Regions from separate parts of the Arthrobacter sp. USHLN218 genome, predicted to be linked through region 2. Evidence: riboswitches for the same ligand, from Rfam matches in the RefSeq annotation. Region 2 holds a riboswitch; the other holds the start of a gene.
What was found. Region 2 has a riboswitch for cyclic di-AMP ahead of WFH44_RS20480 (C40 family peptidase). Riboswitches for the same ligand answer to the same signal wherever they lie in the genome.
Positions count from the first base shown of each region.

Region 1: it holds a riboswitch for cyclic di-AMP, as region 2 does, so the genes downstream of both, WFH44_RS16910 (hypothetical protein) here and WFH44_RS20480 (C40 family peptidase) in region 2, are expected to answer to the same signal.

Region 1 is NZ_JBBCYT010000007.1:270,241-277,210, forward strand. Features, by position in the region: gene WFH44_RS16900 (aldo/keto reductase) at 1-227, shown strand, start outside; gene WFH44_RS16905 (zinc-dependent alcohol dehydrogenase family protein) at 370-1,401, shown strand; cyclic di-AMP (ydaO/yuaA leader) riboswitch at 1,552-1,744, shown strand; gene WFH44_RS16910 (hypothetical protein) at 1,747-2,727, shown strand; gene WFH44_RS16915 (response regulator transcription factor) at 2,899-4,548, shown strand; gene WFH44_RS16920 (hypothetical protein) at 4,664-5,047, shown strand; gene WFH44_RS16925 (class I SAM-dependent methyltransferase) at 5,079-6,179, shown strand; gene WFH44_RS16930 (ribonuclease Z) at 6,180-6,970, opposite strand, start outside.
Region 2 is NZ_JBBCYT010000012.1:72,144-79,113, forward strand. Features, by position in the region: gene WFH44_RS20455 (DUF3027 domain-containing protein) at 1-71, shown strand, start outside; gene WFH44_RS20460 (MFS transporter) at 123-1,400, shown strand; gene serC (phosphoserine transaminase) at 1,452-2,585, opposite strand; gene WFH44_RS20470 (metal-dependent transcriptional regulator) at 2,840-3,535, shown strand; cyclic di-AMP (ydaO/yuaA leader) riboswitch at 3,655-3,872, shown strand; gene WFH44_RS20475 (M23 family metallopeptidase) at 4,063-4,659, shown strand; cyclic di-AMP (ydaO/yuaA leader) riboswitch at 5,022-5,187, shown strand; gene WFH44_RS20480 (C40 family peptidase) at 5,192-5,971, shown strand; gene WFH44_RS20485 (HNH endonuclease) at 6,245-6,745, shown strand; gene mobA (molybdenum cofactor guanylyltransferase) at 6,745-6,970, shown strand, end outside.

The DNA of each region.
Region 1 (6,970 bases), on a different contig from region 2:
CCTCCCCGGCACAGATCGCCCTCGCCTGGCTGCTGGCGCAGAAACCCTGGGTCGTGCCGATCCCCGGCGGCACACACCTGACCCACCTGGACGACAATCTGCCCGCAGCCGACCTCGAACTCACCGCGAACGACCTCCGGCGGATCGACGAAGCCCTCGCCGCCCTCGACCTCGTCGGCGCACCCCTCTCCGCCGGGCTCGACGCCGCCATCGACCGCGACCGCTAACCACAGGCAACCTACCGGCCCCGACTCCATCGAAGCCGGCCGGCTTAACACGCCGGCACTCATGGGGGTACTGACAGGCACTCCCAGGCGATCCATGCCCGGTGTTGACTGAAACCCGACACAACCACTAAGGAACCCCACCATGCGAGCAACACTGATGTACGGCGCCGGAGACGTGCGCGTCGAAGCCGTCCCCAACCCCGCCATCCAGGAACCCGCCGACGCGATCGTGCGCATCGTCGCAGGCTGCATCTGCGGCAGCGACCTGTGGCCCTACGCCTCCATGCCGCAGACCCCCGAGGGCGCGCGGATGGGTCACGAATTCGTCGGCATCGTCGAAGAACTCGGATCCGAGGTGACCGGCCTAGCGATCGGGGACTTCGTCATCGCACCGTTCGTCGCTTCCGACGGTACGTGCGATTTCTGCCGGGAGGGACTGCAGACCTCCTGCCGCCACGGGGCCCACTGGGGCGGACATGATGACGGGGGCCAGGGTGAATTCGCCCGTGTCCCGCAGGCCTCCGGGACCTTGGTCGTTGTCCCTGCCGGCTTCGATGAGAAGCTGATTCCGTCACTGTTGAGCCTCTCCGATGTGATGTCGACCGGATACCATGCGGCCAAGAAGGCCGGCATCGCGCCAGGCCAGACGGTCACGGTGATCGGTGACGGCGCGGTCGGCCTCTCAGCGGTCATCTCCGCCAAGCTGATGGGCGCCTCGCGCATCATCCTCATGGGACGGCACCCGGACCGCACGGACCTTGGCCGCGAATTCGGTGCCACCGACGTGGTTTCCGAACGCGGTGAGGAGGGCATCACCAGGGTCAAGGAACTCACGAACGGCGAGGGCACGCACGCCGTGCTCGAAGCCGTGGGCCTCAAGCCTGCGCTCGAGATGGCCATTGGCGTCGTCCGTGACGGCGGCGTCATCAGCCGCGTCGGGGCACCGCAGTTCTCCGACGTGCCGCTCGGGTTCCCCGAGTTCATGCGCAACATCACGCTCACCGGCGGCGTCGCGCCCGCCAGGGCGTACATCGACGAACTACTGCCGCTCGTGCTCGACGGCACCATCGAACCGGGCAAGGTCTTTGACCGGACCATTGGCTTGGACGACGTGCCTGCAGGCTATCGGGCAATGGCCAGCCGCGAAGCCCTGAAGGTACTCGTTCGCCCGTGACCCAGGTCCCGGGACCGACAATGGCCCCGGGACCTGCGTTTTGCCTGCTCAGCGCGTGCGTGAGCACGAACACATGTCACGGGTTTGTAACGATTCAGCAGGGGGCGATACGTTAGATGGCGCCATGCTCCGGACGGTGCCATGGCCTGGTGCGCACGCCGAACTCTGCCAGCGTACCTGTCCGTTCAATTGCACTGGCAGAGGTGGAGGAACCATCATCGGCGCCACCGGCGCCTTGGGGTGAAGTGCGGCCAGCCGAAGCAGTTCCTGCTGTGCGGCGGCCGCGCCGGGATGCTCTCTCTCGAATCCGACAGCTAACTTCTCAGGCGTGTAGAGAGGATTCCCGTGAAGATTCACTCATCGCGCGGTCGCCGGCGTGCCGGCTCCGCCGTTCCACCCGGCCGCCGCGTTCGCGGCCGCCGAAGCGCCGCCGCAGCCTCCTCTGCGGCCGGACTCTCCTCGGTTCGGAAGCCGGTGGCGTTCACCGGCATCGCCGCCGTCGCCACCGGGCTGGCAGCGGCCGTGGTCCTGCCGCTGATTCAGCCAGCGGAACCGGATGCCGCGGGCAACCCCTCGGACGCCAAGACGTTCACGACGACCGGATCGGTAGCGGTATCGACCAGCAGCACGACTCCCGCGTACGACCGGCCCACGGTGGACAGCAAGGCGGCCTCCACCGAGGCTGAACCAAAGCCGGCGGCAGGCGACGTGCTGCCGACCGCCGGCGCCGCTTCCCCGCAGGTCCCCGCGGCAGGAGCGAATGGCCCTGCCGAGGAGCCTGCTGCCGTCCCGACCAGCGACGGTGCGGGAGCAACGGGGACGCCGGAGGCTGCGAGCGCCCCGGCCACCGGCTCGACCCGGGACAAGGCGGCGGCCGCGACCGGTCCGTCCCGGGCCGCCACCGCGGACCCGACCTCGGTGCCGGAATCGACGGGCACGGCGGCGGCCGCGACCGGTCCGTCCCGGGCCGCCACCGCGGACCCGACCTCGGTGCCGGAATCGACGGGCACGGCGTCGTCCGCGCCGGCGAGCCCGCGCCCCACCGCATCCGCCACCCGCACCGAGCGGGCCGTGCCCGACCAGACCGCTCCGGCCCAGCGCAGCGCGCGGGCCACGACGTCGGTGTCTCCGAAGCCTGCTCCGTCCACCGAAACGACCGCTCCCGGTGGTCTTCCCGTGCCTGGCGTATCGGTGGAAATCGGCACTTCGGAGGGCGAAGCGGCGCTGGGGAAGCTTCGGGCAGTGCGCGGCGAGACCGTCGACGACCCGAACTGGCGCTGGATCCGCGCGCATCTGCACGGGCGCGAGGAAGAACGCAGCCGCTAGGCCCTCGTGCTGGTCCGCGGGGACAGAATCCCGCACGCCCCTGCCTCGGACCTGCGGCGGGAGTACGACGGCGGAACTCACGTTCCGCCGTCGTACTTGCTTGAGCTGCGGGCAGCTCAACGGCGGCTCGACCAATTCCCGGATGCGGGATTACCGTTGAGATGGAGTCCGATGATGGACGATTTCAACGCACTGGTGGACACGGCGCGGACGGCCTACGCCCGCGGTGACTGGCATGCCGCCTATCGGGATTTCGGGCGCGCCAGGGAGCTCTCCGGATTGTCAGCGGCGGATCTTGGCCTGCTGGGCAGCGCCGCCTGGTGGGTCGGGGAGGTCCGGGAATCGCTGTCCCTGTCCGAGGAGGTGTACCACCGCTTCCTGGACGGTGGCGAGCCGGCCGAAGCGGCCATGAAAGCGTTGAACCTGGGCCTGTTGTGGTTCATCCGGGGCGACCTCGTGATTGCCTCCGGCTGGGCCAGCCGGGCTCGGCGGATCCTGGCCGACATGCCGGAGGGGCCGGCGCAGGGCTACCTGCTGTACCTGGACGCGTCAATTGCCTTCGACTTCAGCCCCGACGGACCGGCGGCGCAGGCCGCGGCACGGCTGCAGGAGCTGGCCCGCCGGCACCGCGCACCGGAGCTGACCTCGTTCGGGTTGGTCCTGTCCGGGCTGGTCGATCTGCGCGCCGGCAGGACGGCGTCGGGTTTCGCGCAGCTGGATGAGGCGATGCTGCCCGTGCTCGCCGGGGCGATCCCGCCGGAATGGGCCGGGGACATCTACTGCACGGTGATCCATGCCTGCCATGAACTGGGGGACCTGCCGCGCATGAGCGCCTGGACCCGCGCCACGGAGCAATGGTGCCAGCAGTTCCACGGGGAAGTGGTCTACGCGGGCATCTGCCGCATCCACCGGCTGCAGCTGCTCAGTGTGGAGGGCCGGTGGGGCGAGGCGGAGGCGGCCATCGAGCGCAGCGGCGCGGAGCTGGTCGGCCGGAACAACTGGGTGGCGGGCGAGGCCTTCTACCAACTGGGCGAGCTGAGGCGGCTCCGCGGCGATGCCGGCGGAGCGCAGGCAGCCTACGCCCGCGCCCGCGAGCTGGGCACTGACCCGCAGCCGGGGGAGTCCCTGCTGCAGCAGGCGGCGGGCCATAGCGACGCGGCATGGGCCGGGCTGTGCTCGGCGCTGGCCGGGCGGGACCGGCTGGCGTGCGCGCGCCTGCTCGAGCCGGCGGTCTGCATTGCCCTGGCCCGGGGGCTGCGGGACGAAGCGGAACGGTTCTGCACCCAGCTGGAGGAAACGGCGGCCGAATTCGGCACGGCCTGCTTCCGCGCGTGGGCCGGACACGCCAGGGCGGAAGTGCTGGTCGACGCGGCAGACTTTGCGCACGCCCTGCCCCGGCTGCAGTCTGCGGCCGCGGGATACCGGGCGCTGCAGGCCCGGTATGAGACGGCCAGGCTCTACGAGCTGTCCGCAAGGGCGCACCGCGGGATGTCCCAGCCGGCCGTGGCCGACGCCGACGAGGCCACGGCGCTCGCAATCTACCGGGAGCTCGGCGCGCTGCCCGACATCCGGCGCTTCGACCGGACCCCGCTGCCCGGTGGCCTGACCGAGCGGGAAGCCGACGTCCTGGCCCTGATCGCTTCGGGGGCCAGCAACAAGGACACGGCCCAGGCGCTGTTCATCAGCCAGAAGACCGTCGGCCGGCACCTGGCCAACATCTTCGCCAAGCTCGGAGTGTCGTCCCGCACCGCGGCCGCCGCCTGGGCCCATGAGCACGGCCTGCAGCCCGCGGGAGCCCGCAGGCCGGCAGGCTCTGCATGAAATGGCCCATGCCGCGGCCGGAGGAAATGGGTAATCGTCCCGACGCGCCGGTTCTCGCCGCTCCGTAGCGTTGATGGTGCACAGCCAGTGCACACAGCGTGAAGGAGCAGCAGTGATGGATATCGATCTGGCGGTCCTGGCCGGCGGTGTCTCCACCGTCATCTTCGCCGGCAGCGTCATGCCGATGATCGTCAAGGCGGTGCGGACCCGCGACCTGGCGTCCTACAGCCTGGGGAACCTGCTGTTGAGCAACACGGGGAACCTCGTCTATGCCGTCTACGTCTACAGCCTCCCGGCCGGGCCCATCTGGGCGCTGCACGGTTTCTACATCCTTTCGACCGCCTTCATGCTGGCCATGTACCTGCGCCACGGTGCGCTCGCGGACCGGCGGAAGGCCCGTCCGCCGCGCACCGGACAGGATGAGCGGCAGCCGCGGCAGGGCACCGAGGCCTTGTCCGGACTCCGGCAGTCCGCCGCCTCCGGAGCCGTGGTCCCGTAACGCAGGTCCGCTACAGCAAAGGAAAAGAAAAATGACCATCGACCAGGAAACGACTCTGGAAGAACTCGGTAGCGGCCATGACGCCGCGGCGGCGGCTGCCGCCGCGGGAGGCTACCTGGAGATCCTCAACAAGGCTGCGATCGCCCTGCTCACGAGCGTCGGGCACCAGACCGGCCTGTTCGAAACGCTGGCGCAGCTGCCGGCGGCGACGAGCAGGCAGATCGCCGACGCGGGCGGCCTGGACGAACGCTACGTCCGGGAGTGGCTGGGCGGCATGACCGCTGCGGGGATAGTCCGCTACGACGCCGCCGGCCGCACCTACCTGCTGCCCCGCGAACAGGCGGCCGTCCTGACCCGGGCCGCGGGCCCGAACAACATGGCTCTGCTGATGCAGCACATCTCCATGATGGGCGAGGTGGAGCAGAAGATTATCGACCGCTTCCACCGCGGCGGCGGCCTGGCCTACGCCGAGTACCCGCACTTCCACCGCAACATGGCGGAGACCAGTGCGGCAGTCCACGACGCGGCCCTGCTGGACGTGATCCTGCCGCTCGCGCCGGAAATGCCGAAACGCCTGGCCCGGGGTATCGATCTGTGCGACATCGGATGCGGCAGCGGCCACGCGATCAACCTGATGGCCAGGGCCTTCCCCGCCAGCAGGTTCACCGGCTACGACTTCTCCGGGCATGCCATTGAGGCCGCCCGCGCCGAGGCCGGCCGGATGGGCTTGGCGAACGCGTCCTTCGAGGTGCTGGACGTGGCGGCCCTCGACCGGGAGCAGGCCTTCGATGCGGTGACCGCGTTCGACGCGATCCACGACCAGGCGCACCCGGCGCAGGTGCTCGCGAACATCCGCAAGGCGCTGCGGCCCGGCGGGGTGTTCCTGCTGGTGGACATCAAGGCCTCCAGCTACGTCGAGGACAATGCCGCCCTCCCGTGGGGCAGCTACCTGTATGCCATTTCGATGTTCCACTGCATGAGCGTCTCGCTCGGGCTCGACGGCGACGGGCTGGGTACCGTCTGGGGCCGGCAGCTGGCGCTGTCCATGCTCTCGGACGCGGGCTTCGGCCGGGTCGAGGCCAAGGAGATCGAGTCGGATCCGTTCAACCTGTACTTCGTGGCAGGGCTGTAGTCAGGCCCGCGGGAGGACGTGCCGCCGCTTCGGGAGCCTGATCCTCTCCAGGTCCTTCGCCGCGAGGACCGTGGCACCGCCCGCCCGCGCGCCGGCCTGCTCCGCCAACACGGACACATCGTCCCCGTAGCGGGAGGAGAAGTGCGTCAGCACCAGCGTGCCGGCCCCGCCGGAGGCAGCCAGCGCACCGGCCTGTCCGGCGGTGAGGTGGCGATACTGCGAGGCGAGCCCCTCGTCGTCGTCGTTAAAGGTGGACTCGGTGACGAGCAGGTCGGTGCCGTCGGCCAGTTCCTCGGCGCCGGGACACACGGCGGTGTCCATGATGAAGGCGAAGCGCTGGCCGGGACGGTACACGCTCACGTCCTCCAGGCGCACGCCGTTGAGGCTGCCCTCGCGCTGGAGCCGTCCGACGTCGGGCCCGGCGATGCCGGCCGCGGCGAGGCGCTTGGGCAGCAGGGTGTGGCCGTCCGGTTCGGTGAGGCGGTAGCCGTAGGTCTCGATCCGGTGCCGCAGTTCCCGGACCTCGAGCCCGGCAGCGATGGGGCCGGCCGAGCCGTGCGGGCAGAGCCGCAGGTCGATTCCGGGGGAGGCTACCGAGACTAGCGCACGGACCACGTCCTCGCCGGAGGCCGGGTAGTGCAGATAGACCGGATGGGGCACGCCGTCCAGGGCCATGCGGGAGAGCACGCCGGGCAGGCCGTAGCAGTGGTCCCCGTGGACGTGGGTCAGGCAGATCCGCGTGATCCGGGTGGCGGAGACGCCGGCATGGATCATCTGCCGCTGCGTCCCCT
Region 2 (6,970 bases):
CGGCCGGAGAGCCCGATGGCGCGGCTGACGCCGCCGAGACCGCCGACGCGGCACCGGAGGCCAACGGATAGCCACCCGGCCGTCCGCGATGAGTCCTGCAGGAGGAAGGGAAAGTGAGCTCGATGTTCCGATCCCTGCAGTTCTTCAACTACCGGATCTGGTTTGTCGGCGCCATCGTGTCCAACGTCGGCACGTGGATGCAGCGGACCGCGCAGGACTGGCTGGTCTATGACATCCTGACCGACCGGGACGCTGCCGCGATGGGCATCGTGATGGCGCTGCAGCTGGGGCCGCAGCTGCTGATGGCGCCGTGGTCCGGGCTGATCGCGGACCGGTTCGACCGGCGGAAGATCCTGATGGTCACCCAGCTGAGCATGGCGCTGCTGGGGCTTGGGCTGGGGCTGATGGTCATAGCGCAGGTGGCCGAACTCTGGCACGTCTACGCGTTCGCCCTGGCCCTCGGCATCGTCTCATCGGTGGACGCGCCCGCGCGGCAGACCTTCGTCTCCGAACTGGTGCGCGACGACTACCTGCCCAATGCCGTGGCGCTGAACAGCACCTCCTTCAACCTGGCCCGGATGGTGGGCCCGGCGGTGGCCGGCGTCCTGACCGTGGCCGTTGGACCGGGCTGGGTGTTCCTGATCAATGCGGCGACTTTCGCCGCCCTCATCGCTGCGCTGCTGGCCATCCGCGGCTCGGAGCTGAGGGTGCTGCCGCGGGCGCCGAAGGGCAAGGGCAAGATCCGCGAAGGCTTCCGCTACGTACGCCACCGGCCGGACCTGGTGGTGGTGATGTGGGCAATCTTCATCATCGGCACGTTCGGCCTGAACTTTGCCATCTATATTGCGGGGATGGCGCGGACCGAGTTCGGCGGCCATGCCGGGGACTTCGGCCTGTTGTCCTCGGTGATGGCGGTCGGGTCCGTGGCGGGCGCCCTGCTCTCGGCCCGGCGCGAGCGGCCGCGGCTGCGCTACGTTTTCGGGGCTTCGGCGCTCTTCGCGGTCACCTGCACCGCGGCGGCGCTGATGCCCAATGCCTGGCTTTTCGGCGCCACCCTGGTGCTGGTCGGGGTCTCGTCGCTGACTATTATGACCAGCGCCAATGCCTACGTGCAGACGACGACCGATCCCGTGATGCGGGGCCGCGTGATGGCGCTGTACATGGCCATTTTCATGGGCGGGACGCCGCTCGGGGCGCCGTTCGTCGGCCTCATCTCCAACCTGTTCGGGCCCCGGTGGGGACTCGGCGTCGCCGCGATCTCCGGCGTCGTCGCGGCCTTGATCGGACTGATCTGGGCCTGGCGTGCGCGGCGGCTGCGCTTCGAGTACGACAGGGTGGCCGGGCGCCGGCTGCGCATCGTGTATCTGCCCCAGCGCAGCGGCTCACAGAACCGCCTTTAAACGGCTGAAGCGCCCCGTTGCCGGAGCGCTTCAGCCGTTGCGCGGACGATGTCAGCCGTTGAGCTGTTCCACGACGTAGTCGATGCACTTCAGCAGTGCGCTGACGTCCTCGGGCTCGATGGCCACAAAGGTGGCGATGCGCAGCTGGTTGCGGCCGAGCTTGCGGTACGGCTCCACATCCACGACGCCGTTGGCACGCAGCACCTTGGCGACCGCCGCGGCGTCGATGCTCTCGTCGAAATCGACCGTGACAATGACATTGGAGCGGTGCTCGGGGTTGGCCACGTACGGGGTGGTGTTCTTCGAGGCTTCGGCCCAGCTGTACACACGGCCGGCGGAATCCGCGGTCCGCTCGGACGCGAACTTGAGGCCGCCGTTGCCGTTGAGCCACTCGATCTGGTTGTTCAGGGTGACCAGCGTGGCCAGGGCCGGGGTGTTGTAGGTCTGGTTCTTCAGCGAGTTGTCGATCGCCGTGGTCAGGTTCAGGAAGTCCGGCACCCAGCGGTCCGAGGCGCCGATCCGTGCGGCACGCTCCAGCGCGGCGGGGGAGAACAGGCCCAGCCAGAGGCCGCCGTCGGAGGCGAAGTTCTTCTGCGGGGAGAAGTAATAGACGTCGCTTTCGGCCACGTCGACGTCGAGGCCGCCGGCCGCGGAGGTCGCGTCGATGAGGACCAGGGCGCCGTCGTCAGCGCCGGCCACCCGCTTGATGGGAGCAGCGACGCCGGTCGAGGTTTCGTTCTGGGCCCAGGCGTAGACGTCCACGCCGGCCTCGGCCTGCGGCTCGGGCAGGGAACCCGGCTCGGACTTGATGATCGAGGACTCAGCCAGGAACGGCGCCTTGTTCGTGGCCGCGGCGAACTTCGAGCTGAACTCGCCGAAGGAAAGGTGCTGGGCCTTCTCCTCGACCAGGCCGAAGGCAGCGATGTCCCAGAACGCCGTTGCCCCGCCGATGCCGAGAACCACCTCGTAGCCTTCCGGTGCCTGGAAGAACTCCTTCAGTCCTTCGCGCACGCTGCCGACGAGGTTCTTGACGGGAGCCTGCCGGTGGGAGGTTCCCAGCAGGTTCCGGCCTGCCTGAACTACGGCATCGATCTGCTCGGGGCGGATCTTCGAGGGACCGGCACCGAAGCGTCCGTCCTGGGGGAGCAGTTCTGTGGGGATGCTGATGGACTGGTTGTCGCTCATCTGGTCTCTTCCTGGCCGGCTACGGTGTTGACTGGAGTTCGCCCTTGAACCGTCTATATTCTGCCGTACCCTCCGGCCGGCCCGTAAGCCAGCGGGCGGTAGTCCCGCATTATGGAACCGTCAGAGCGCGCGGGCTGGCGCCCCGTTACCTGCCCAGCGCGGCAAACAGGCTAATCTGGACTGTGGGACAACGACGCCGGTGCGTCGGTTTGAGAAGCGGATTCCCGCCATCTGCGCCGAGGAGCAAGAAATAAGTGACTGATCTCATCGACACCACCGAGATGTATCTGCGGACGATTCTCGAGCTGGAAGAGGAGAACATCGTTGCCCTTCGGGCACGCATCGCCGAGCGGCTGCGCCATTCCGGTCCCACCGTTTCGCAGACGATCGGGCGGATGGAGCGCGACGGCCTCGTGGTGGTTTCGGATGACCGCCACCTGGAACTGACCGAGCACGGGCGCCGGCGCGCGGTCGAGGTCATGCGGAAGCACCGGCTGGCGGAGCGGCTCCTCGCCGACGTGATCGGGCTGGAGTGGGCGTATGTCCACGATGAAGCCTGCCGCTGGGAACACGTGATGAGCGAGCGGGTGGAACAGCGTCTCTATGAGCTGCTGGGCAGGCCCAAGGAATCGCCCTACGGCAACCCGATTCCCGGACTCGAAGCTCTCGGCGGCGAACCCGCCGCCGAATTCGCGACCGGGATGGTGAACCTGACCGAGGCCATGCGCGGCTACTCGGCGGAGCAGCGGGTGGTCATCGTCCGGCTGGCCGAACCGATCCAGGTGGACCCGGAACTGCTGGTCCAGCTGGAAGAGGGCGGCCTCAAGCCGGGTGCGGAGCTGCAGCTGGCCACGGCCGGCGAGTACATCTCGGTCCGTGTGCCCGGCATCGATGGAGCCCTCGAGCTTCCGCCCGAAGTCGCAGCCCACATCTTTGTCGCCCTGGGCTAGGAACGTCTCCGCCCTGGTCACGACGGATAAATCCGTTATCCACAGAGTTGGATAACGGATTTATCACTTGCGGCGGTATGCCCCTATAGTTGGTGCTTGGCGCCGATGCATTGGCGTTACCTGATCCGCAGCCGAACCCTGTCGGCGGATCAGCGTCTCGATCCGACAGGGGCGGAGGACCCATCCAAACGGCAGCACCGTTCAGCTGCCTTGGGGTGAAGCCTCGCCCGGGTTCGGCACCAGCTGCGTTTGTCCGCTGATGCCGCATGCCCGGCGTGGCCGAGTTTCTTCTACTCGAACCCGACAGCTAACTTCGCAGGCTTCCAGGAGAGGGAAGACTGTTGTCAGAACTAAGAGCAACGGGACGGCGCCGTTCAGCCGCGCCCGCTCCGGCCCGGCGGCCACGCACCGCAGCCACCGGCCGCCGCCGCGCCGAAGTTGCAGCATCACCGAGGCCGTCGTTCCGCGGGGCAGGCCACAAGGCTGCCGTCGCCGCCGCTGCCTCGGGGCTGGCGCTGACTATCATTTTGCCGACGACGGCCGGAACGGCCGCCCCCGGTGCGGACCTGCCCGAGGCAGCAGGAGCGGTCGCGGTTTCCGGACAGCCGGTCACTGCCGCGGCCGAGGTCGAACTCCAGTTCCAGCGGACCGGCCTGGGCAGCACGTTCGACCCGGACACGAAGCTCGAGCAGGTCATGGTGGCCGCCGGGGAAGACGCCAAGCCGATCGGCAGCGAAGGGACGCTGTCCCAGCCGATGGACAGCATGAAGATGACCTCCCCGTTCGGCTTCCGGGTCAACCCGGTTACCGGTTACGCCGGGGAAATGCATACCGGCCAGGACTACGGGGCAGCGTGCGGCAGCCCGGTCTACTCGGCAGCCGGCGGTACCGTGACCGAAGCCGGCTGGGCAGGCGGCTATGGGAACCGCGTCGTCGTGGACCACGGCAACGGGCTGAAGACCACCTACAACCACCTCACCAGCATCAGTGCCGAGGTGGGCGACAAGGTCACCCGCGGCGACCTCCTCGCCCAGAGCGGCACGACCGGCAATTCCACCGGCTGCCACCTCCATTTCGAAGTTGTCGTGAATGGGGACATGGTGGATCCGAAGGGCTGGCTCTAAACCTTTCCTCGGCGGCGGATGAAATGGCCGCAGCGGTATCCGACGAAATGGCCGGGCCTGCCCTGCCTGGAATTTTCTCCGCAATGCCAAGTCCGTTCCGTTGTCATTCCGCAACGATTCCGCGGTGCTTAGGCTGCTGTGGCGGAATTCACTTCCGGCCGGTTTAGCCCGGCTTTTGCTCGCAGTTGGTGAATCGTTCCGACCTGCGACGCTTCCGTCGTGATCGTTCCGTCGCCGCGCTGTGATCTGAATGTGACTTATATCCGGTGATCGTATATTCTCTAACTCGTGCCAAATCGCAGAGATGATTTGGCTCCTCCGGATGGATTGCCGAGCTCTGCCACCGACCGGGGTCCGTTCGCACAAAAAATTCGCATGGCAGGGGCGGGGGAACCACTTTACGGGTTTCAGTAGAAACCCTTGGGGTTAAGTTTTGGGCCATTTACGGACAATTGCCGGAAATGCCCATGGCCGGATGACTCCCATCCGAACCCGACAGCTCACCTCGCAGGCATGGGGAGAGGTATTGATCGTGTCTAAGAACACTTCTGTCACGGGTCGCCATCGTGCCGTCCCCGTGCGTACCAGCCCGTTGGAGACGATCTCCAAGGCTGTTTCCTCGAACGCCGGTTCCGTAGGTCGCCAGGCTGCGGTCATCGCTGCTGCGTCCGGACTGGTCCTGACCGTTGGCGTTCCCGCCCAGGCAACCGCCGTCCAGCGCGACGCCTCCGTCCAGGCAGCCGCCTCCGCTCCCTCCCGCATCCAGGTCGAGGCCGTCCAGGCTTCCAGCACCGCCGACCTCGAATTCGACCGCCCGAGCATCAGCTCCACGCCGGCGCCGGTGGAAGAGCCGGAACCGGTCGTTGAAGCTGTCGCTGAAGAAGTGGCGCCCGCCGAAGAAGCACCCGCCTCAGAGTCACCCGCCGAAGAAGCTCCGGCTGCCTCGGCCCCCAAGGAAGAGAAGAAGACCGATGTAGCCGCCAGCGGCATCGGTGCCGCCCTGGTCGCCTCCGCCTACAGCCAGATCGGCGTTTCCCAGGACTGCACCGCCATGGTCGAGAACGCCCTGCGCTCCGCAGGCATCTCCGTCGGCGACCTCGCCCCCGCCCAGTTCTTCGCCTACGGCACCCAGGTCTCCACGCCCCAGCCGGGCGACATGATCTACTACGACGACGCCGGAGCCGGCGTTCCCCACATCGCCATCTACGTGGGCAACGGCCAGGCCATCCACGGCGGCTGGACCGGATACACCACGACCCTGGCCGACGCCTACATCGGCTCGGGCCCGGTCTTCATCCGTCCCAGCGCCTAAGCACGACCCTAAGCCGGCCGGTTGCACAGCATCCCGGCGGCCGACGCGTCCACGGAACGCCGCACCGCAACGGTGCGGCGTTCCGTCGTTAATGCGTGGCGACAAAAGGTTTCAGCTGATGCCCGCGAGAAGCGGCGCCGGTCCGGCAGCGGAAAGAATTAGCGCAGCGCCGCGAATTGCGCTTACTCTAACTCTTGTCGGTGACGAAACATCATGGCCGGGCACAGCAGTGATCCCGCTGACCGGACGTGGTCGGACGAACAGGAATGTGCGATGCGCACACTCGTTCTGAACGCTGGATATGAGCCGCTGGCGGTAGTGACCTTCCGCCGGGCGCTGCTCCTTGTGCTCACTGGCAAAGCGAGCGTCATCGCCGAAGACGGGGACCCGGTGGTCGGACCGAACGACATCCTGGGACGTCCCTCCGTGATCCTGCTCAACCGCTACATCAAAATCCCGTACCGGCAGGACACGACGGTCACCCGCCGCGGCGTGCTGCGCCGGGACGGCTACCTGTGCGCCTACTGCGGCAAGACCGCCAACACGGTAGACCATGTCAAGCCGCGTTCGCGCGGCGGGGAGGACAGCTGGGAGAACCTTGTGGCCTGCTGCCTGCGGTGCAATAACGCCAAGGGGGACCGCACCCTGAACCAGCTGGGCTGGCACCTGCGGATCGTTCCGCGCGCACCTCACGGCACTCATTGGCGGATCCGCGAACTCGACCGGCCCGCCCCGGCCTGGAGCGAGTTCCTGGACCGCAATCCGGCGGCCTGATGGACCGTACTTTTGACGCCGTCGTCCTGGCCGGCGGCAGATCCTCGCGCCTGTCCGGCACGCCGAAGGCCTTGCTGCGGCTGGACGGCAAAACGCTGCTGCTGCGGACCCTGGAAGCAGTCAGCGGGGCGCGGCGGATTGCCGTGGTTGGCCCCGGAGAGCTGGCTGGCGAGTTGGCCGCGTTCCGCCGCGGCGCCGACGCTCCCGCAGTCGTCTTGACCCGGG